DNA from 3 places in the Bradyrhizobium sp. USDA 4353 genome. Region 2 is predicted to be linked to each of the others. Evidence: predicted binding sites of a transcription regulator. Region 2 holds the regulator's gene; each other region holds the start of a gene.
The links. The regulator LexA, encoded in region 2, represses DNA repair genes until DNA is damaged. The targets are predictions, from matches to a motif close to TGTTCNNNNTGTGTTCNG.
Positions count from the first base shown of each region.

Region 1 (7,012 bases), 4.7 Mb from region 2:
GTCGACGTGCAGATCAACCGCCTGCGCCGCAAGCTCGAGATCGACCCCGCCAACCCGCTGTTCCTGCAAGCCGTGCGCGGCATCGGCTACCGGCTGATGACGTCGGGCTGAGGATGAGTGGGTTGACGATCCGACGCGGGCACCACCGCAAAGCTACATCTTTGCCCACGAAGTTGCGCACACACCCAGCGGCATACTCGGTGCACCCTCTCCCCTTGTGGGAGAGGGTGGATCGCATGAGCGGAGCGACATGCGAGCCGGGTGCGGGGTATGCCTCCGCAGATGAGATTGCGGAGGCATACCCCTCACCCGGTTTCGAACTTCGTTCGAAACCACCCTCTCCCACAAGGGGAGAGGGTGCACCGAGACCGCCGCACGCGCCCGTGCAACAACAGAGGGTTCGATACGCATGACCACCCTCGACACCGGCCTCACCCTCATCCGCACCGCATCCCGCCGCGTGTCGCGGGCCAACAGCATTGTCGGCAACGCCTTCAAGGGCTGGATGCCGACCGGCCTCTATGCGCGCGCGCTGCTGATCATGATCGTGCCGATGGTGATCCTGCAGACGGTGGTCGCCGGCGTGTTCATGGAGCGGCACTGGAACACGGTGACGCGGCGCCTGTCCGCCGCCGTCGTGCAGGACGTCGCCGCGCTGATCGACATCTACAAGGGCTATCCGCAGGACAAGGACCGCACCATGCTGCGCCGGATCGCGCAGCAGCGGCTCAATCTCGTGGTCGATTTCCTGCCCGCTGGCGACATGCCGCCGCCCGGGCCGAAACCGTTCTTCAACCTGCTCGACCAGTCGCTGTCGAGCCAGATCGGCCGCCAGATCAGCCGCCCCTATTGGATCGACACCGTCGGCCGCTCCAACCTGGTCGAGATCCGCATCGCGCTCGACGATGCCGTGATGCGCGTGTTCGCGCAACGCGGCGCTGCCTATGCGTCGAACACCGACATCTTCCTGTTCTGGATGGTCGGGACGTCATCGATCCTCTTGATCGTATCGGTGCTGTTCCTGCGCAACCAGATCAAGCCGATCCTGCGGCTCGCCGACGCCGCCGAAAGCTTCGGCAAGGGCCGCGAGGTGCCGAACTTCCGGCCGCGCGGCGCGCGCGAGGTGCGGCGCGCGGCGCATGCCTTCCTCGAGATGAAGGCGCGCATCGAGCGCGCGATGGAGCAGCGCACCGCGATGCTGGCCGGCGTCAGCCACGACCTGCGCACCATCCTGACGCGCTTCAAGCTCGAGCTCGCGCTGCTCGGCGACAGCCCCGAGATCGACGCCATGCGCAAGGATGTCGACGAGATGTCGCACATGCTGGAGGACTATCTGGCATTCGCTCGCGGCGACAATGGCGAGATCGCGCAGCCGACCGACATCTCGAACGCGCTGGAGGAATTGCGCAGCGATGCCGAGCGCAACGGCCATTCCGCCACCGTGTCATTCCATGGGCTGCCGGTGGTGACCGTGAAGCCGCAGGCGCTGAAGCGCTGCCTCGGCAACCTCGTCTCCAACGCCGCGCGCCACGCGGATGCGATCGCCATCACCGGCCATCGCGACCACCGCTATCTCACCATCACCGTCGACGATGACGGCCCCGGCATTCCCGCCGCCATGCGCGAGGAGGTGTTCAAGCCGTTCCTGCGCCTCGACGACGCCCGCAACCAGGACGAAGGCGGCACCGGCTTAGGCCTCGCCATCGCCCGCGACATCGCGAGGTCCCACGGCGGCGACATCACGCTCGGCGACAGCCCGATGGGCGGCTTGAGGGCGAGCGTTCGGATTCCGGTTTAGGCCGACTGTCGCCCAAACGGCGGTGCGCCCCCTCTCCCCGTTCTTCACGGGGAGAGGGTTGGGGTGAGGGGCAGCCACACCATCAGTGTCAGCGGCGAGCCTCGTAAGCTGTCATATCTCGCACGATCGCACTGAGACGTTGGACGACTCGGACTGACGAACTAAGCGGGACGAACGCTTACGATACGCACTTCCCGTGCCGCTGCCCCTCACCCCAGCCCTCTCCCCGTAAGAACGGGGAGAGGGAGCAGACTGCCGTCGTGGCAACCTGCTCATACTTCTCTAGAAGCTCGACGAGCCCACTCAGTCGCCAGTCCGCAGCCTACTGCTTCACGCCCGGAATCAGGTTCTTCAGCTTGTTCATGTCCTTGACGTTCATCTTCATGCCGCCGGGCATGACGATGTCACCGGGCTTCTGGTCGGGCTTGCAGGCGCCGAGCCACTTCGCCTCGATCGTCATCGCCGTGTCCTTGGTGCCGGCGCCGGTGGCGCCGCCGGACATCTTCGATGTGGTCTTCACCGTGTAGGCGGAATTGAAGTCGCCGGTGATCTCGGCATGCGAGGTCGTGCTCATGCCGCCGAAATTGCAGACGGCATCGCTGATATAGCCGGTCGCCGTCTTCTGGATCTCCTGCTTGGAGCAGACCTGCTGCGCCATCGGCGAGGCCATGTTGTTCATGTCCTTGTCGGTGGTCTCGTCGGTGCAGTGCTGCATCGTCATGTCGGGCGTCTGGCCGCCGGACCTGACCATCTTCAGCTCCCACAGCCCCGCCTTGCGGACCGGCAGGTCCACGGCGCGGGCCTTCGGGCTGGCGGCCACACTGAGAAGGCAGCAGGCCAACAGGCCGAGGGCGATGCGTGTGCAGGTCATGTGCTTTCGTTCCAGATCGTTGCGCGATGCCGGAGCGAATGCCGCCAAAAGATGGCAATTGGGAGAACGACGACGGAGCGAACGTCAGTCGGCCGAGGATCAGTACAGCGTCCGCAGCGGCCGCTGCGCCGAGCCATACGGTACCCAGCGGCAGGCGAACGAGACGTAGCCGCCATAGCGGGCGTCGACAGCGCCGAACTTCGCGACCTTGCCGTAGGAAGCGCAATGATCGACCGCGAGCTGGCGTGCGTCGGTGGTCTGGGCCAGCTGATAGGAAATGATGCCGCCGGTGTCGTTGCCCTTGAACGCCGGCACCACGTCGGCCTGGGCGGCCGTGGCGGCCAGCAACGTCCCCAAGGCCACGAGGCCTGCAGTCTTCACGAATCCGGCCTTGAGCGTCCGCATTGCAATCTCCCTGGTCTGGTTCGCCATTCTAAAGGTCCTGTCCGGCCAAGAAAAGAACACCGCTCCCCGGTTAACAGGACTAATCGTGGAGTGTTGCCGCGTTGCACTTGACCTCCTGTGGCCGCCGCGGCACGGTCCACGCTCCCCGGATCAGATTTTCGGACGGCCCATGCGCGACTTCAGCTCCTCCTTCAAGAGCTCCTCCTTCAAGACGTTCGGCGCCGCCTGCGGCGCGCTGCTTGCCGCCCTGCTCGCGACGGCCCCGGCCCATGCCGCCAATCCGCTCGAGATGAACTTCTGGCTGTCGGGCCCGAAATATGACGGCCGGGTCGCCCCTTGCGAGGCAGCCATCCCGACCATCGTCAGCCGGTTCCAGGAGAAGGAAAGCACCTTCTGGAATTCCTCGCTCCAGATCACCGGCGTGGCCAATATCCATGAGATCGCCTTCCGGCCCTGGCAGTCCGACAACATTCCGCGCCGCTTCTGCACCGGCAGCGTGATGATCAGCGACGGCAAGGCCCGCACCGTCAATTTCTCGATCATCGAGGACGGCGGCTTCGCCGGCTACGATCAGGGCGTCGAGTTCTGCGTCGTCGGCCTCGACCGCAACTGGGCGTTCAATCCGGCCTGCCGCGCCGCCAAGCCCTGATTCGGGTTTCGCCGAACAAGGCGGCTCGCTCCGAGCCCAGATGACGTGGCTGCCTCCGGGCAGCCATTTTGTTCTTGAAATGTTCCGGAGTGCTGCTAGGCTCCCGCCATTGTCCGGGGGAGTTCGCCATGTTCGATTGCCTGCGCCGACCTGCCGTCTTCTTTGCCAGAACCATCGTCTGCCTGACCCTGCTGCTCGGCGCGCTCGCCGTCAGGCCGGCCGATGCTCAGGACCGCCGGCAGAATGCTCCGGGCGCGTTCGATTTCTACGTGCTGTCGCTGTCCTGGTCGCCATCGTTCTGCGCCGAGGCCGAGGAGCGGGGCGGCCGTGGCAACCGCTCGCAGCAATGCAGCGGCCGGCCCTATTCCTTCGTCGTGCACGGGCTGTGGCCGCAATATGAGACCGGCTATCCCGAATATTGCGAGCAGCCGGCGCCGCGCCTGCCGCGCAACATCATGACCTCGATGCTCGACCTGATGCCGGCGCCGGGGCTGATCTACAATGAATGGGACAAGCACGGCACCTGCGCCGGCCTGTCGGCGAAGGCCTATTTCGAGGCGATTCGCAAAGCCCGCGCCGCCATCAAGATCCCGCCCGAGTTTCTCGATCTGTCGGAGGCCAAGACGGTGTCTCCGGCCGCCGTCGAGGAGGCCTTCATCAAGGCCAATCCCAAGCTGACCACGTCGGGCATCGCCGTCACCTGCAATCGCACGCGGCTGAGCGAGGTGCGGATCTGCCTGTCGAAGGACCTCGAGTTCCGGAGCTGCGACGAGGTCGACCGCCAGGCTTGCCGCCGCGACGAGGTGAACATGCCGCCGGTGCGCGGCGGCTAGGAGCTCCGCCCGGTCGCGCCGTTCGTGCGATCGCAGACAGCGGACGTCACGACGGGGTACCCTTTTGGCGTGGAACGGCGTAACTCCGGCGGCATGAACTACCGACACGCCTTTCATGCCGGCGGCTTCGCCGACGTCATCAAGCACATCGTGCTGACGCGCATCCTGGTCTATCTGCAGGAGAAGCCGGCGGCGTTCCGGGTGATCGACACCCATGCCGGCGCTGGTCTCTACGATCTCACCGGCGACGAGGCCACCCGCAGCGGCGAGTACCTCACCGGCATCGCGCGGCTGCTGCAGGCGCGTCTGTCGGACGACGCCTATGCACTGCTTCAACCATATCTCGACGTCGTCCGGTCGTTCAATCCCAAGGCCGAGCTCGTCGCCTATCCCGGCTCGCCGCTGATCGCGCGTGCGTTGCTGCGGCCGCAGGACCGCATGACCTTGTGCGAGCTGGCGCCGGTGCCGCGCAAGCAGCTGATCGATGCGCTGCGCCGCGACACGCAGGCGCGCGTCGTCGATCTCGACGGCTGGGTTGCCCTGCCCGCCTTCGTGCCGCCGAACGAGCGCCGCGGCGTGGTGCTGATCGATCCGGCCTTCGAGGCCAAGGATGAGTTCGAGCGTCTGGCCGACCGCTTTGCCGCAGCCTATGCGAAATGGACGACCGGTATCTACGTGCTCTGGTATCCCGCAAAGAGCCGCCGCGCGACCGAGCAGCTCGCCGAGCGCGTCGTCCAGCTTGCGGCTGCGGCCAAGCCACCCGGCAAGGTGCTGCGCATCGAGTTCAGCGTTGCGCCGCAGATCGAAGGCGAGGCGCTGACCTCGACCGGGCTCCTGGTCGTCAATCCGCCCTGGACATTGCATGATGAGCTGAAGCTCATCCTGCAGGAGCTCGTCCGGCCGCTCGGCCAAGGCGGCGCAGCACGCTTCCGGCTGGAAATCCCCAAAGCTTGACAGCGGTATTGGTCGAAAAGCCGTAGTCAATCGGCGCGGAACCGTATTATTGTGTCTGATTGTAAGACTGGCTTTACGTTCCGCTTCCGCGAATGGTTGCGGCGGGGTGATCAAGGCCTAATAAGATCCGGCGATCCGGCGCGGCGAGCGCTGGGCGTTAAGGTGGCCAACGCTTTCCGATCAAAGTGATGTCCGGTCGGACGCTGCGCAGGGCGCGCAGTGGAGGAAGCATTGCGGGGGAGGAGTTTCCCGATGGCCATGACTGGGACAGTCAAGTTCTTCAACGGTGAGCGCGGCTACGGCTTCATCAAGCCGGACGACGGTGGTCGAGATGTGTTCGTGCACATCACGGCGGTGGAGCGCGCCGGCCTGAAGGATCTGACCGAGGGACAGCGTATCAGCTTCGAGGTCGAGCCCGACAAGAAGGGCAAAGGCCCGAAAGCGGTGAACCTGGTCCTGTCGTCCTGAGGCGAGCCCGCCGGCCACCGCTCACGCGTCAGCGTGACTGCAGCGGCGGGCGCCTCGACGTCATTCGTTCGTTGGTTTTGGAAGCCGCCGGCAGCGCAGCCGGCCCGCGTGCACAGCGTTTGCTGCTTCGTACGTGCAGGCTGCGCGCGACGCTGCACGCCTCCAGATCGCATCGAGGATCATGATAAAAAAATTCCGGCCGCGCGAGCGGCCGGAAGGTTGTCGTTCGACGTTTCTTCTTCCTATCCCGTTTTGCCATCAGAACCGGAAGTTGATGCCCAAGCGCACCAGTCCCGTCCGATAGTCGTTCTTCGCCCCCGTAATCACGAAATTGCTGCTGTCGAGATCGACATAGAGATACTCGATCTTGGCGCTCCAGTTCTGCGTCAGCCCCACCTCGGTGCCGACGCCGAGCGTCCAGCCCACCGCAGTGTGCGATTCCGACAGACCGAACGTTTCCGCGCGCAGCGAGCCCAGCGCGAGGCCGCCGGTGCCGTAGAACAGGATGTTGTTGAAGGCGTAGCCGGCGCGACCGCGCATCGTGCCGAACCACGGGTTCGAGAATTTCCACGGCGCGAAGGTGTCGTTCGCCCCGGTCAGGTTGAAGTCGCCCTCGATGCCGAACACCCAAGGGCCGTTCTGCCAATTGTAGCCCGCGGTGATGCCGCCGGTCAGTCCGGACGGCTTGGTCGAATTGTTGCCGACCGTGCCCCATTCATAGCCCAGCGTGCCGCCGAGATAGGGACCGGCCCAGCTATAGGCATTCAAGGGCTGATTGACCGTGTAGGGCGCACGGCTGCCATAGCCGAGATCGGCCGCCTGCGCCGGCACCGATCCGAGAGCCGCGCCCAACCCCGCCACCGCGGCAGCACTGACCAAGAACCTGTTCATCGCTCACTCCACGCCACTCGCCGCAACCCGCCGGAGCAAGCACCGCGACACGCGCGGGCCGGCATGGTTACGGAACTCCGTCTTTTTTCGTGAGCATTTATCGAGAGTTTTAGGTTAAGCCGTTGTTAAGCCCGGTTAGCGGG
Region 1 covers NZ_JBSSGB010000001.1:443,201-450,212, forward strand. The annotation lists gene ACVILH_RS02015 (response regulator) at 1-111, shown strand, start outside; gene ACVILH_RS02020 (ATP-binding protein) at 410-1,798, shown strand; gene ACVILH_RS02025 (DUF3617 domain-containing protein) at 2,121-2,669, opposite strand; gene ACVILH_RS02030 (hypothetical protein) at 2,769-3,074, opposite strand; gene ACVILH_RS02035 (hypothetical protein) at 3,244-3,723, shown strand; gene ACVILH_RS02040 (ribonuclease T2 family protein) at 3,852-4,556, shown strand; gene ACVILH_RS02045 (23S rRNA (adenine(2030)-N(6))-methyltransferase RlmJ) at 4,650-5,510, shown strand; gene ACVILH_RS02050 (cold-shock protein) at 5,763-5,978, shown strand; gene ACVILH_RS02055 (outer membrane protein) at 6,237-6,869, opposite strand.
Region 1: a site for LexA is predicted at 3,793-3,810, ahead of ACVILH_RS02040 (ribonuclease T2 family protein). Genes of this name have one in related genera too.

Region 2 (7,012 bases):
ACGCGCCTGACGGACGCAAGGTCAAGGCAACGATGCATTGGCTCCCCGCGGCGCAGTCGCTGACCGCCGAGATCCGGCTCTACAACCAGCTGTTCGCCAATCCGAGCCCGAACGCCGCCGACTTCACCGCCGACCTCAATCCGAACTCGCTGGAGGTGCTGACCGATGCGCGCATCGAGCCCGCGATAGCGATGAGCAACTCCGCCGAGCCGATGCAGTTCGAGCGCCAGGGCTACTTCGTGCGCGATCCCGACTCGACGCCGGACAAGCTGGTCTTCAACCGCACCATCGGCCTGCGCGACACCTTCGCCAAGGAAGTCGCAAAGGGCTGAGGCAACGCGACACTGCGGGGCGCGTGCGGCTCAGCCGATCGCGTCCTGCCCGGCCTCCGTCAGCGTCGGCACGCCGTCGCTGATGTCGACGAGGCCGCGCTCGGCGAGCAGCGAGAGATCGTCCTCGGCGACCGGAGACAGCGTGAGCCGATGCGCCTTGATGTCCCGCAGCGTCCAGCGCAGGTGAATCGCCTTCTCGAGGGCGAGATCGGCGAACGGGTCGTCCATGTCGTGGGCATCCATACCCCGATAAGCGCGTGCGGTGCGAAAAGTTCCAACGCCCAACCCGTGCAGAAAGTCAGGATTCCCGTTCCGTTCTGCTAGGCGGCCTCGCGCAGCCTCCGGTAGCCTACTCCTCCGGTCGGGTTGCAGGTGGTGTGGGTCATGGCGGAGCCGGTACGGCCGCCAGGGTGGCGTCGCGGGATCGCGGGCGTGATGGCCGATGTCTGGCCGCCGCGCGGCGCGCTGGCCGGCGGCTGGCCCACGGTCGGCGCCGGCGCGTGGCCGCCCTTTGCCGCCAAGCTCCGGAGTTGGGCAAGTGAGGAGGCCGGGGCGGGGCGGCTGCTGCCCTGGGTGCCCGTCGCCTTCGGCGCCGGCATCGCGCTGTACTTCTCCGCCGATCACGAGCCGGTGCTCTGGATCACCGCCGTTACCGCCGGGCTGCTCTGCCTGGTGGCCGTGCTGATGCGGCGCCATCGGCTGTTTCCCGTCGCTGTGATGATGGCGGCCGCGGCATCCGGCTTCGCGGTCGCGACGGTGAGGACAGCGCGCGTGGCGCATCCGGTGCTGGCCCGGCCGCTCTATTCGGTGTCGCTGTCCGGCTTCGTCGAAGCGCGTGACATCCGCGAGCGCAGCGACCGCATCGTGCTGCGCGTGACGGCGATGGAGAGCCAGCGCCACGCGATCACGCTGGCGCGTGTGCGGCTGGCGGTGCGCAAGGGCACGGCGCCCGACGTCGGCAGCTTCGTGCAGCTCAAGGCGCGGCTGCTGCCGCCGCTCGCGCCGGTGCGTCCCGGCTCCTACGACTTCGCCCGCGACATGTTCTTCCAGGGCATCGGCGCGTCCGGCTTCGTGATGGGCGCGATATCAGCGCAGCCGCCGCCGCAGGAGGGCGGGTTCGCCCTGCGCTATGCCGCGACCATGCAGGGCCTGCGCGATGCGATCGATGCCCGCATCCGTGCAAGGCTGAGTGGCGACGAGCGCGCCATCGCCACCGCGCTGCTGACCGGGCGGCGCGACGCCATCACGCCCGATGTCAACGACGCGATGTTCATCTCCGGCCTTGGCCACGTGCTGTCGATCTCCGGCTATCACATGGCGGTCGTCGCCGGCGTCGTGTTCTTCGCGGTGCGCGCGCTGCTCGCGCTGATCCCCGGCCTCACCGTCAGTCATCCGATCAAGAAATGGGCAGCCGCTGCGGCGCTGGTCGCGGCGGCGTTCTATCTCCTACTGTCCGGCGCTGAGGTCGCGACGCAGAGATCGTTTTTCATGACAGCGGTCGTGCTGATCGCCGTGATGGTCGACCGCCGCGCCGTCACCTTCCGCACGCTCGCGGTGGCCGCGATGATCGTGCTGATCGCCGCTCCCGAAGCGCTGGTGCATCCGAGCTTCCAGATGTCGTTCGCCGCAACGCTCGGCCTCGTCGCGCTGGTGCAGTTCGGCCTGCCAAAGCTGTTCGCGACGCCGGACTCATCGACCGCGCAGCGCATCGCGCTGTGGGGCGGCCGTGAGTTGGCCATGCTGCTGCTGGCCTCGCTGATCGCGGGGCTCGCAACCACGCCCTATGCCGCTTTCCATTTCCATCGCATCACGCCCTATGGCGTGCTGGCCAACCTCGCCGCGATGCCGGTGGTCTCGGCGCTGGTGATGCCCGCGGGACTGCTGGGGCTATTGGCGGCGCCGTTCGGGCTCGATGGCGTCTGCTGGACGCTGATGGGCTGGGGCATCGACTGGATGATCGCGGTGACGCGCTGGGTCGCCGCGCTGCCCGGCGCCGTCGGGCGCATGGCCGCGTTCGGCATCGGCCCGCTGATCCTGGCCAGCCTGGGCCTGATCCTGATCGGCCTGCTGAGGACGCCGTTGCGCTGGTCGGGCGCGCTGATGCTGACGGCGGCAACGCTGTGGGCGTTCGTCGCGCCGCTGCCCGACATCCTGATCTCCGGCGACGGACGCGCGGTGGCCGTGCGCGGCGGCGACGGGCGGCTGCATGTGATGCGCAGCGGCAAGGACGTGTTCGCGACCCGCGAGTGGCTCGCGGCCGATGCCGATGCGCGCCTGCCGACCGACTCGTCGCTGGGTGACGGCGTGTCCTGCGACCAGGCGGGCTGCGTCGTGGCGCTGGCCGATGGCCGCCTGGTCGCGATGGCCTTGCGCGCCGATGCGCTGGCCGACGATTGCGCCCGCGCTGCGCTGATCGTGACCATTCGCGCCGCGCCGTCGTCCTGCGCGGCCGGAGTGATCGACCGCCAGCGATTGCAGCAGCAGGGCGCATTGATGCTGACGCGCCAGGGCCGCGGCTTCGCCGTCACGCCTGTCCGCGCCGCCGGCTCCGACCGCCCATGGGCGCCGGCACCACCTGATGCGACCGAGTTCGAGCCGACATTGGCGCCGCGCGCGCCGACGCCGCGCATTCAGGATGCGACGCCGCCCGAGACAGAGCAGGGCGCCGACGATTAGTTCGGTGGATCGGAGATCGCCGAGCGGCGGCCCTCGAGTCCGGCAGAAGCCGGCCGAGGGCCGCCGCAGCGTTGGCGCGCGATCCGAGGAATGCGATCCGTTGGCGATCAGATCGTCAGGTGATGCTGATGCGCCGGATCGATGGGGTCTGCACGGTCGGCCGATCCTCCGCCTGGTCGGGACGGGGCTCGCCGGGCTGCTTGGTGACGGGCAGTTGCAGCACGGTGACGCGCTGGCCCTCGCAGAGCTGTGTGACCAGCACGTGGCGCCCATCGGCGAACTCGATCGCGTCGTGGTGGCGATCGGGAATGTGCTTCTCGATGGTGTTGAACTTGGCGACGCGCTCGCGGATGGTCCGCGTCCACAGCCAGCGGCTGTCGTAGCGGACGTCCTCGGCGAAGGCGAGCTCGGTGCCGGGCAGCATGCACACCGCAACGGTCGGCTCGCTTTCCAGCGCGAAGCCGCGGGTTGCAGTGCCGCGGAACGTCGTCGAGATCAGCGTCTCGCCGACTTTGGCGGGACGGGAGGCAACGGCATGGAGGCTGTAGTCACACATCGGATCGCTCCTCGTTCAGAGATAGCTGACCCACGCTCCCCCCGGACAGGCGCAGGCCTCTATCAGAGTGGACATCAGGAGCGATGTTAGCGCGCGCTTCGCGGCATTTCTGCGCTGATCTGCAGCACGTGCGGCCGCCGACGATCACAAGCGTTTGAGCGTGCCGCGCTGCACATCATAGCGTGCGCTTGCGCGTGACTTGTTCTTGAGCGGCGCGACGAAGCGCGTCCATGCGCCGCCGATCGATTGTGCATCTCGCCCCGCGAGTCGCGATGCATGATCGCGACGGCGCAGCCTGCGTGATCAGTACTTGCGATACAGCCCGACCAGCTTGCCCTGGATCTTCACCCGGTTGGGCGGCAGGATGCGCACCTCATAGGCGGTATTGGCCGGCTCCAGCGCGATCGATGCGCCGCGGCGGCGGAAGCGCTTCAGGGTCGCTTCCTCGTCGTCGATCAGCGCCACCACGATGTCGCCGGTATCGGCCGACTCGTTACGCTGGATCAGCGCCATGTCGCCGTCGAGGATGCCCGCATCAACCATCGAATCACCGCGCACCTCGAGCGCGTAGTGCTCGCCATTGCCGAGCATGTCGGCCGGCACGCTGATGGTGTGGCTGCGCGTCTGCAGCGCCTCGATCGGCGTACCCGCAGCGATCCGGCCCATCACCGGCACGGCCACGGGACGCTCGCCATCGTCCAGCGCCGGTGTCGAGGTGCGGACCTTGCCGAGATTGCCCTCGATCACCGACGGCGTGAAGCCGCGGCGGTTGCCGGCGGCCTGCGACAGCTCGGGCAGCTTGATCACCTCGATGGCGCGGGCACGGTTGGGCAGCCGGCGGATGAAGCCGCGCTCCTCCAAGGCGGTGATCAGGCGGTGAATGCCGGACTTCGAGCGCAGGTCGAGCGCGTCCTTCATCTCGTCGAAGGACGGCGGGACGCCGGCCTCCTTCAGCCGTTCGTTGATGAACCGCAGAAGTTCGTACTGTTTGCGCGTCAGCATCTCGACCTGGTCCCCGGTTTGATGTCGTCCGACTCGCGAGCTCCTCGATCCGAGCGCCTCAATCGGAGCTTCTCGATCTCTCGGCGGGCCGGACGAGCGTCTTCGCGTCGTTCCGCAACATACTAAAAACAAATCATGAACGGACACTATCTGTTCGATGTGTGTTCCGCAATCCTAAAAATATGGTGAACGGACCGGGCTTTGCCGGGGGAGGTTGCTTAGTTCGGCAGGCGCAGGATCTCGCAGGGGCTTCCCGCGGGGGCCTTCGGCGCAAAGGCTGGACGAATGACGAGCGCCTGCGAGAGCGCGAGATTCCCGAGCAGCGATGAATCCTGCTGCGTCACAGGAGTTGCGACCAGCGTGCCGTCGGCGCGCTCCTCGAGCTGCGCGCGCAGATAGTCCTCGCGCGAATCATTTGCGCTAAGCTCGCGGCCGAGCAGGGCGGTCTCGCGCGGCAACCGTGCCTCGCGGCCGAGCAGGCTGCGAATCAGCGGGACCAGAAACAGGATCGCGCAGACATAGGACGACACCGGATTGCCCGGCAGGCCGATCACGCGCATGCCGCCGAGCCGCCCGTGCATCATCGGCTTGCCCGGCCGCATCGCGATCTTCCAGAACGCCATCTCGACGCCTTCGGCCTCGAGCGCCTGCTTGACCAGGTCGTGGTCGCCGACCGAGGCGCCGCCGGTCGTGACCAGAATGTCGGCCTCGGCCTCGCGCGCCCGGCGGATGCCGGCGACCGTCGCCTCGAGCGTGTCGGCGGCGATGCCGAGATCGATCGGCGTCGCGCCCTCGCTGCGCATCAGCGCCCGCAGGCCATAGCCGTTGGAATAGACGATCTGGCCGGGGCCGGGCGCCGAGCCTGGCATCACCAGCTCGTCGCCAGTGGCGAGCAGCGCCACCTTGGGCCTGCGCCGCACCGGCAGCGCCGGATGATTCATGCTGGCCGCGAGCGACAGGTCGCGGTCGCTGAGCCGGCGGCCGGCCTTGAGCAGCACCATGCCTTGATGGAAGTCGACGCCGGCAGGGCGGATGTGCCGGCCCTTGATCGCGGGCTCGTTGATGACGACGTCGCCGGCTTCGGCGCACGTGTCCTCCTGGATCACGACCGCGTCGGCGCCCGCGGGCACGACGCCGCCGGTGAAGATGCGCGCCGCCTCGCCGGGACCGATCACGCGATCGAACGGCCGCCCGGCCGCGACCTCGCCGATCACCCTCAGCCGTGTCCCGCTCGTGGTCGCGTCCGCCGCGCGCAGCGCGTAGCCGTCCATCGCCGACATCGCCTCCGGCGGCTGCGTCCGCAGCGCCGCGAGGTCATACGCCAGCACCCGGTGGAACGCCTCGTCCAGCCCGACCTGCTCCGCGGCCAGCGGCTCGGCGCCGGCGAGCACCGCGGACAACGCATCGGACACCGGCATCAGGGCCATCAGAGTTCCTTTGGACGGAGACGGGCAAATCGACTGAATCGCCTTCTAACCGAACGCGCACAGCGCGGCCAAGGGCCTAAGCCGCTCTCGCGCTTCCGGATCGTCTGAGGCGCCTTGCTCCGGACGCCGCCTCACGATCCCGCGAGACGCTCCCATCAGTCCGATCCATTTCCAAGCCGTTCTATCCCACAGCCAGGCGACAGGCGGCGCGCTCGGTCGTGTGCAGGATGTCGGCCACCATGTTCCGCAGCCAGGCCGATGCAGCATCACGGTCCAGTTGCAGCGGCCATACCATCGAGACGGCAGGCAGCCGCAGCGTCAACGGTGCGGGGCAGAGCGCGAGCCCGAAGCGCGGACCGTAGAGTCGTGCCATCCGGGTCGGTATCGTCGTGATCACCGGCGCTGCGGCCACCGTCGCCAGCACGCTAAGGAAGTCCGAGGAGGCCGAGACCACGTTGAGCTCGGTACCGATCTCATCCAGCGCCGCTTCCAGGCAGCCCTGCAGGCTGTTGGTCAGCGTCACCAGCGCGTGCGGAAGCGACAGGTAGTCGGCGAGGCTGATCGGCGTCTTCATCGCGATACGCGCGGGGTTGTAGACGCAGCTCAGCGCCTACTCGAACAGGAGCTGGGATCTGTGCCGCTGCGCGACGGCCTCGAAGCAGCCGACGGCGACATCCAGGGCGCCCTCGTCGAGCAGACGATGCACCTCGTTGCGTTCCGTCGGCCGGCTCAAAAGCCTTACGCCCGGTGCCGAACGACGCAGCATCGCCGTAAGCTCGGGGATCAGCAGCAGCTCGACCTCGCTCGAGAATCCCAAGCGGATGGTGCGCTGCTCCGTCGCCGGATCGAACTCCGGCGCCGCGTGCAGCGCAGCCTGCATCTGCGCGAGCGCCGCCCGGACAGGTCCGGCGAGCACCGCGGCCTTCGGAGTCGGCTGCATGACGGTGCCGACGCGGACGAACAGCTCGTCCTGCAGCAGCACGCGAAGCGTCGACAGCGTGTGGCTCATCGCGGGCTGC
Region 2 covers NZ_JBSSGB010000001.1:5,094,834-5,101,845, forward strand. The annotation lists gene ACVILH_RS22970 (glutamine--tRNA ligase/YqeY domain fusion protein) at 1-332, shown strand, start outside; gene ACVILH_RS22975 (hypothetical protein) at 363-575, opposite strand; gene ACVILH_RS22980 (ComEC/Rec2 family competence protein) at 717-3,008, shown strand; gene ACVILH_RS22985 (hypothetical protein) at 3,124-3,564, opposite strand; gene lexA (transcriptional repressor LexA) at 3,868-4,566, opposite strand; gene ACVILH_RS22995 (molybdopterin molybdotransferase MoeA) at 4,785-5,993, opposite strand; partial or broken gene ACVILH_RS23000 (LysR family transcriptional regulator) at 6,175-7,012, opposite strand, start outside.

Region 3 (7,012 bases), 4.0 Mb from region 2:
AACCGATGACAGCCAGCCGAGCCGCCTGGCCGACGGCGGGATTGGCCGCATTGATGCGGCGAACGATGACCTCGACATGGCTGCCGGTCGCTTCCTGCACCGTGAACATCTGCGGCACGTAATCGCGCACGATCGCGTCGGGCCTGGACGACTTGGGCTGGGCCACCGCGTCGAGCGCCGTGCCCCGCAGCGACTTCAGCTTCTGCTCGATCGAGTCCAACGCCGTCAGGTCGTCACGCAGTTGCGCGAGGCTGCGTGCCTTGGCGAACGCCTCGTCCGATCCACCGGTGATCTTCTTGAGGGCCGCCAGCTCCTCGGCCGTCGCCGGATTGGCGGATGCGAGGCGCGGGTTCACCCAGGCGCGCTCGATGTTGAGCTTCTCGGGCAGCCGAAGCATGGCCGCGAGCAATTGCGCATCGCTTCCTGCCGTCCGAGCCGCCTGCAACGAGGTCAGCTGCTGCCAGGCGAACAACACGGTGGCGAGCAGGCCGATCACGGCCCCGAGCAGCAAGGAGAGCAGGAACACTTGACGAATGCGCACGACAGACCTCGCTGAACAACAGCCTCCAGGTTCGATACCAGCGAGGATTTCAATTTGAAGTTAAGAATGTCCGTCCCGCGCTGCCCAACCGGAACTAATTAGGACAGAAATTCTCATATGTTAACAACACGGACCAAAGGCCTGCTGCGGAACCGACCTCAGTAGTCGACCTTCACCAGGTAAAGTCCTTCCGGCGGCGCGACGACGCCGCAGGCTGCGCGATTGCGCGCGGCGAGCGCGGCTGCGAGATCGTCGGCGCTCCAGCGGCCCTGCCCGACCCACACCAGCGAGCCGACCATCGAGCGCACCTGGCTGTGCAAATAGGAGCGCGCTGACGTGATGACGGTGATGGCATCACCGTCCCTGACGACATCGAGCTGATCGAGCGTCTTCTCCGGCGACTTCGCCTGACATTCTGTGTCACGGAACGTCGTGAAATCATGCTTGCCGATCAGGCGTTGGGCAGCGGCATGCATCGCATCGGAATCGAGCCGCTGGGGCACGCGCCAGACGCGGCCGACCTCGAGCGCGAGGTTGGAGCGGCGATTGACGATGCGATAGCGGTAGTGCCGCTTGCGCGCGGAGAAGCGGGCCTCGAATGAGTCGGGCACGATCTCAGCATCGAGCACGGCGACCGGGTTCGGCCGCAGATGCGCGTTGAGGGCGTCGCGCAGCTTGTCCGTCCGGAACTCTTTCTCGATGTCGCAATGCGCGACCTGCCCGGTGGCGTGGACGCCGGCATCGGTGCGCCCCGAGCCGTGCACGCGGGTGGCCACGCCGCAGGTCGCCTGCACCGCATTTTCCAGCGCGCCCTGCACCGACGGCAGCGTCTCCTGCAGCTGCCAGCCGCAGAAGGGAGTGCCGTCATATTCGATGGTGAGCTTGTAGCGGGGCATTGCCTCGATCGCATGTGGGCGTCATTGCCGGGCTTGACCCGGCAATCCATCCAGGAACGAAGCTTGTTCGCGAGATGGATGCGCGGGTCAAGCCCGCGCATGACGAGCTGAGATGGTCAGCCGAAGCGCAGGCCCGGCGCGACAGGTGTGCCGCGCAGGAAATCCGCGGCCTTCATCGGGCCCTTGCCGGCGCGCTGCAGCTCGGTGACGCGGATGGCGCCGTCGGCGCAGGCGATGGTGAGCTGGTCGTCGAGGACGGTGCCGGGCTCGCCCGCACCGTCGGCAAGCGCACAGCGCAGGATCTTCAGCCGCACGGCTTCGCCATCGAGCACGACCTCGCTCCAGGCGCCGGGGAATGGGGACAGGCCGTGGATGTGCCGCAGCACGGCGTGCGCCGGCTTCGCCCAATCGATCCGCGCCTCCACCTTCTCGATCTTGGCGGCGTAGGTCACGCCGTCCTCGGCCTGCTTCCTCAGCGTCAGCCCGCCGCGCTCCAGCGCGGACATGGCGCGCACCATCAGGTCGGCGCCGATGCGGGAGAGCTTGTCGTGCAGATCCGAGGCGGTCATCGCATCGGTGATGGGAAGGCGCTCGGCCATCGCGACGTCGCCGGTGTCGAGACCGACATCCATCTTCATCACCATCACGCCGCTCTCGGCGTCACCCGCCATGATCGCGCGATTGATCGGGGCGGCGCCGCGCCAGCGCGGCAGCAGCGAGGCATGTAGATTGTAGCAGCCGAGCCGGGGCGTATCGAGGATCGCCTGCGGCAGGATCATGCCGTAGGCGACGACGACGGCGGCGTCGGCCTGGTGCGCGCGGAAATCGGCCAACGCCTCCTCGGTCTTCAGCGTCTTCGGCGTGAGCACGGGAATGCCGAGCCGCCGCGCCTCGGTCTCGATCGGCGTGGGCACCAAGGCGAGCCCGCGGCGGCCACCCGGCTTCGGCGCACGGGTGTAGACGGCCACGATCTCGTGGCCGTGGCCGGCGAGCTCGAGCAGGGTCGGCACGGCGAAATCCGGCGTGCCCATGAAGATCAGGCGAAGGGGCATGCAGCTCACTCGATGCGTTCCCTCCCCCCTTGTGGGGGAGGGTTAGGGAGGGGGGTGAGCCCAGGAAGCGGTGGGCGTGGGCCCGCCTCTCACCACCGACGGGAGAGAGCCCACCGGGCAAGCCGATGGGTCGCGAACTCAATCACTCGCCCGCGCGCTTGGCGGCCTTGGTGAACTTCTTCATCACGCGGTCGCGCTTGAGCTTCGACAGATAGTCGATGAACAGCACGCCGTTGAGATGGTCGATCTCGTGCTGGATGCAGGTGGCGTAGAGACCCTCGGCATCCTCCTCGCGGACGACGCCGTCGAGATCGGTGAAGCGCACGCGCACCCGCGCCGGCCGCTCGACCTCCTCGTAATATTCGGGGATCGACAGGCAGCCTTCCTCATAGACCGACAGCTCATCGGACTTGGCGATGATCTCCGGATTGATGAAGACCCGCGGCTCGCGCTTGGTCTCGCCGCCCGCATCTGGCTTGGCCAGATCCATGGTGATGACGCGCAGGGGTTGCGCGACCTGGATCGCCGCAAGCCCGATGCCGGGGGCGTCGTACATGGTCTGAAACATGTCGTCGACCAGCTGCCGGATGTCCGGTGTGACCTTCTCGACAGGCTTGGACACCAGCCGCAACTGCTTGTCGGGCAGGATGATGATTTCTCTGAGGGACATGGCGCGCGATTTAAGCCCCGAAGCAGGCGCGGTCAATGTGATGGCGCGCGGTTAAGACTTCGCTAACCATGAATTTCAACGATCCGTTAACCATACTTCTTAACCCGGCCTTAACCATAAATGTTCTCTCTTCGTTCGCGACACTTTGCGAATCGGATAGACGGGGGTGATGACTGCCAGCCAACAGCTGAATCCTGCGCTGAATTCTGCGCTCAATCCTGTCGTCGTCATGATCGGCGACCTGCCCGTCCGCGCCAGCGACGCGCTGATCGGGTTCGGCGTGCTGGTGCTGCTGCTGCTGGTGATGATCGGCCTGGCGGTGGCCCGCTCGGGACGGCGGAGCGCCGAGCTTGCGGCCCAGCAGGCAATGCGCACCGAGGAGATCGAACAACGGTTCGGCGAGATGATCCGGGTGCAGAGCGAGGCCTCCGGCCGCGTCGACGCCATGGCCCAGTTGCTCGCCGGCCGCCAGGTCGACCTCGCCCGCAGCGTCAACGAGCGCCTCGACGCCGTCACCCACCGCGTCGGCCAGTCGATGGAGCAGACCACGCGCCACACGATGGATTCGTTGCGCGTGCTGCACGAGCGGCTCGGCATCATCGACAATGCCCACCGCGATCTCAGCGAGCTGACGACGCAGGTCACGACCTTGCGCGACGTGCTCGCCAACAAGCAGTCGCGCGGCGCGTTCGGCCAGGCGCGGATGGAGGCGATCGTGCAGGACGGGCTGCCGAAGGGCAGCTACGCGTTCCAGTACACGCTCGCCAGCGGCAAGCGGCCCGACTGTGTGGTGTTCCTGCCCGATACCAGGCCGCTGTGCATCGACGCGAAATTTCCGCTGGAAGCCGTGACCGCGCTGCACGATGCGGAGACCGAGGACGAGAAACGCGCCGCCGCACAGCGTCTGCGGACCGACGTGCTGCGCCACGTCAACGACATCGCCGAGAAGTACCTGGTGGTCGGCGAGACGCAGGACACCGCGCTGATGTTCGTGCCGTCGGAGTCTGTCTATGCCGAGATCCACGATGGTTTCGACGACGTGATTCAGAAGGCCTATCGTGCGCGCGTCGTGCTGGTGTCGCCGTCGCTCTTGATGCTCGCGATCCAGGTGATGCAGCAGATCATGAAGGATGCCCGCATCCGCGACGCCGCCGACCAGATCCGCAACGAGGTGATCCATCTCGGCGACGACCTCGGCCGGCTGCGCGAGCGCGTGCTCAAGCTGCAAAAGCATTTCGGCGACGTCGGCGAGGATATCCGCCAGATCCTGATCTCCGCCGACAAGATCGAGAAACGCGCCGCGCGCATCGAGGAGCTGGATTTCGGCAAGCAGGACGCACCGATGGACTCGCCGCGGATCGCGCCGGCTGCAAGCACGACGCCGGACCTGTTTCCGCTGGCGGGGCGGATGCAGGCGGGGGAGTGATGGCGGCGTCGCGACAGCCGTCCAAATCTGCTACCACCCCGCCATGACCGCACCCGACGCGACATCCGACCTCGCAGCGACCGCTGCAAAGCCCGAAGCCAAGCCGGCTCCCACCTGGCGCGAGAGCATGGCCGTGTATCTACAGCCGCGCGTGCTCGTGGTGCTGTTCCTGGGCTTTTCCTCGGGCCTGCCGCTAGCGCTGTCCGGCTCGACCCTGCAGATCTGGATGCGCGAGCTCGGCGTCGATCTCGGCACCATCGGGCTGTTCGCGCTGGTCGGCACGCCCTACACGCTGAAGTTCCTGTGGGCGCCGCTGGTCGACGCCCTGCATGTGCCGCTGCTGACGCGCGCATTCGGGCGACGGCGCGGTTGGCTGGTGTTCGCGCAGCTCTTGCTGATCGCAGCGATCCTGCTGCTGGCTCTGACCGACCCGGCGCACGCACCGTTCATGGTCGCACTGGCAGCGCTGCTGGTCGCCGCCACATCATCGACCCAAGACATCGTCGTCGACGCCTTCCGCGTCGAGAGCCTGCCCGAGAGCGAGCAGGCCGCGGGCATGGCGGCCTATGTCGCGGCCTACCGCATCGGCATGCTGGTCTCGACGGCCGGCGCGCTGGTCGTGGTCAGCGCGTTCGAGAGTTCGGGACTGACCCGCCCGGTGTCATGGATGTGGGGCTACGTCGTGATGGCCGCGCTGGTGCTGATCGGCACGATCACGGCGCTTGCGGCGACGGAGCCGACCCAGTCGAAGCAGGCCGAAGCCGCGATGGGCGCAGACACCGCCCTCACCCGTGTCGCGCATGCTGCCGCCGGCGCCTTCCTCGAATTCCTCGGCCGACGCGATGCGCTGGCCGCGCTCGCCTTCGTCGTGCTGTTCAAGTTCACCGACGCCTTCTCCGGAACGATGACCGCGCCGTTCGTCATCGATCTCGGCTTCACCAAGGTCGACTACGCCGCGATTGTGAAGGGCGTCGGCCTCGCCGCCACGCTCGCCGGCGGCTTCGCCGGTGGCTTCGTGGCGCGGCGCTATTCGCTCGCCACGAGCCTCTGGATCGGCGGCATCGTGCAGGCGCTCGCGAACCTGTCGTTCTCCTGGCTCGCGATCGTCGGCGTCAATCAATGGGCGCTGGCGCTGGCGATCTCGGCGGAAAACTTCACCAGCGCGATCGGCACCGTGATCTTCGTCGCCTATCTCTCGGCCTTGTGTAAGAACCCGCTGCATACCGCGACCCAATATGCGCTGCTCACCGCGCTCGCCGCCGTCGGCCGAACCTATCTGTCGTCAGGCGCGGGCTACGTGGCCAAGGCCACTGGCTGGCCGCTGTTCTTTGTCATCTGCGTGCTGGCGGCGATCCCGAGCCTCGTGCTGCTGGCGTGGCTCCAGCGCCGCGGGCACTTCGATACGCTGGGACCCGTCAAGGTCTGAGACCCGGCGGGTCAGCGCTCCAGCGACGCCGCATCATCCTGCGGCTGCTCGCCTCCGGGCGCGCCTGCAGCCTGCCGCTCGTCGGTTTGCGGGCGAAACGGCGTTCGTCCCATCCAGGGCTGGACCTCCAGATGTTGCAGCCAATCCTTGACGGTCGGGATCCAACCCAGATCGTCCTTGACGTGCTGCTCGCCGATCGTCCTAACAGGAATGACCTTGCCGATGCTGTTGGTCAGAGTTGCGCCGAAGATGGCCTCGCACAGGAATATCCCTTCGCTGTGGTGACGCAGGGCGCGATGGCGAACGTCGGCCAGATGCGCCTTGCTTTCGTCGAACCAGTCGTGGATCGCCAGATAGTCGGCGGGCTCTCCACCGAACAGGCGGGCCGAGCGAACAGCGTGGTGATAGGGATGCGCCATGATCGCCTCTCATAGGCCGCCGCTATTTTGCGATGATGATGTTCTGCACGACCGGATCGGCGTTACGATCATCGGTGATGGTGCATGCTTCGAGGTCGACCCAGAACGCCCCGTACATGCAGTATTCGCCGGTCCCATATCCTCCACCGAACAGCAGCATGGCCCACTCCTCGACCAGCTCATCCGACATGACGGCGCGCAGCTCGGCGAGCTTTTGATGCCTGAAGCTGGCTGCGGATCGGAAACGAGATCCAACGGTCCGCAGCTGATCATGAACGCCGATGTCGAGAAGCCGCGCGGCCAGCGCATCGAGATCGAGGCGATCCCCCGCCTCGTTCTCGTAGTGATCGAGCCAGGAAAATCCCTCGTCGTGACCGCCATCGTAGCGGCAATAAGCCCGCCTGGCGCCGGCCGCGCGCAGCGGCGGAACCAGCGCCCCGAACAGCAATTGCTGGCGGCGCTGGTTGTCCAGGATCTCGCGGCTGATCTGCGCCGACGATATCCGCCGGCCGAACAGGCCACGGAAAAAGCTCCACCTTGCGGCGCGCACAGGCGGTGCGGTGATTTCCCCGTCAGGGGTCA
Region 3 covers NZ_JBSSGB010000001.1:1,075,855-1,082,866, forward strand. The annotation lists gene ACVILH_RS04830 (methyl-accepting chemotaxis protein) at 1-541, opposite strand, end outside; gene truA (tRNA pseudouridine(38-40) synthase TruA) at 700-1,437, opposite strand; gene fmt (methionyl-tRNA formyltransferase) at 1,554-2,489, opposite strand; gene def (peptide deformylase) at 2,632-3,159, opposite strand; gene ACVILH_RS04850 (DNA recombination protein RmuC) at 3,329-4,585, shown strand; gene ACVILH_RS04855 (AmpG family muropeptide MFS transporter) at 4,629-6,011, shown strand; gene ACVILH_RS04860 (DUF6915 family protein) at 6,023-6,430, opposite strand; gene ACVILH_RS04865 (hypothetical protein) at 6,453-7,012, opposite strand, start outside.
Region 3: a site for LexA is predicted at 3,281-3,298, ahead of ACVILH_RS04850 (DNA recombination protein RmuC). Genes of this name have one in related genera too.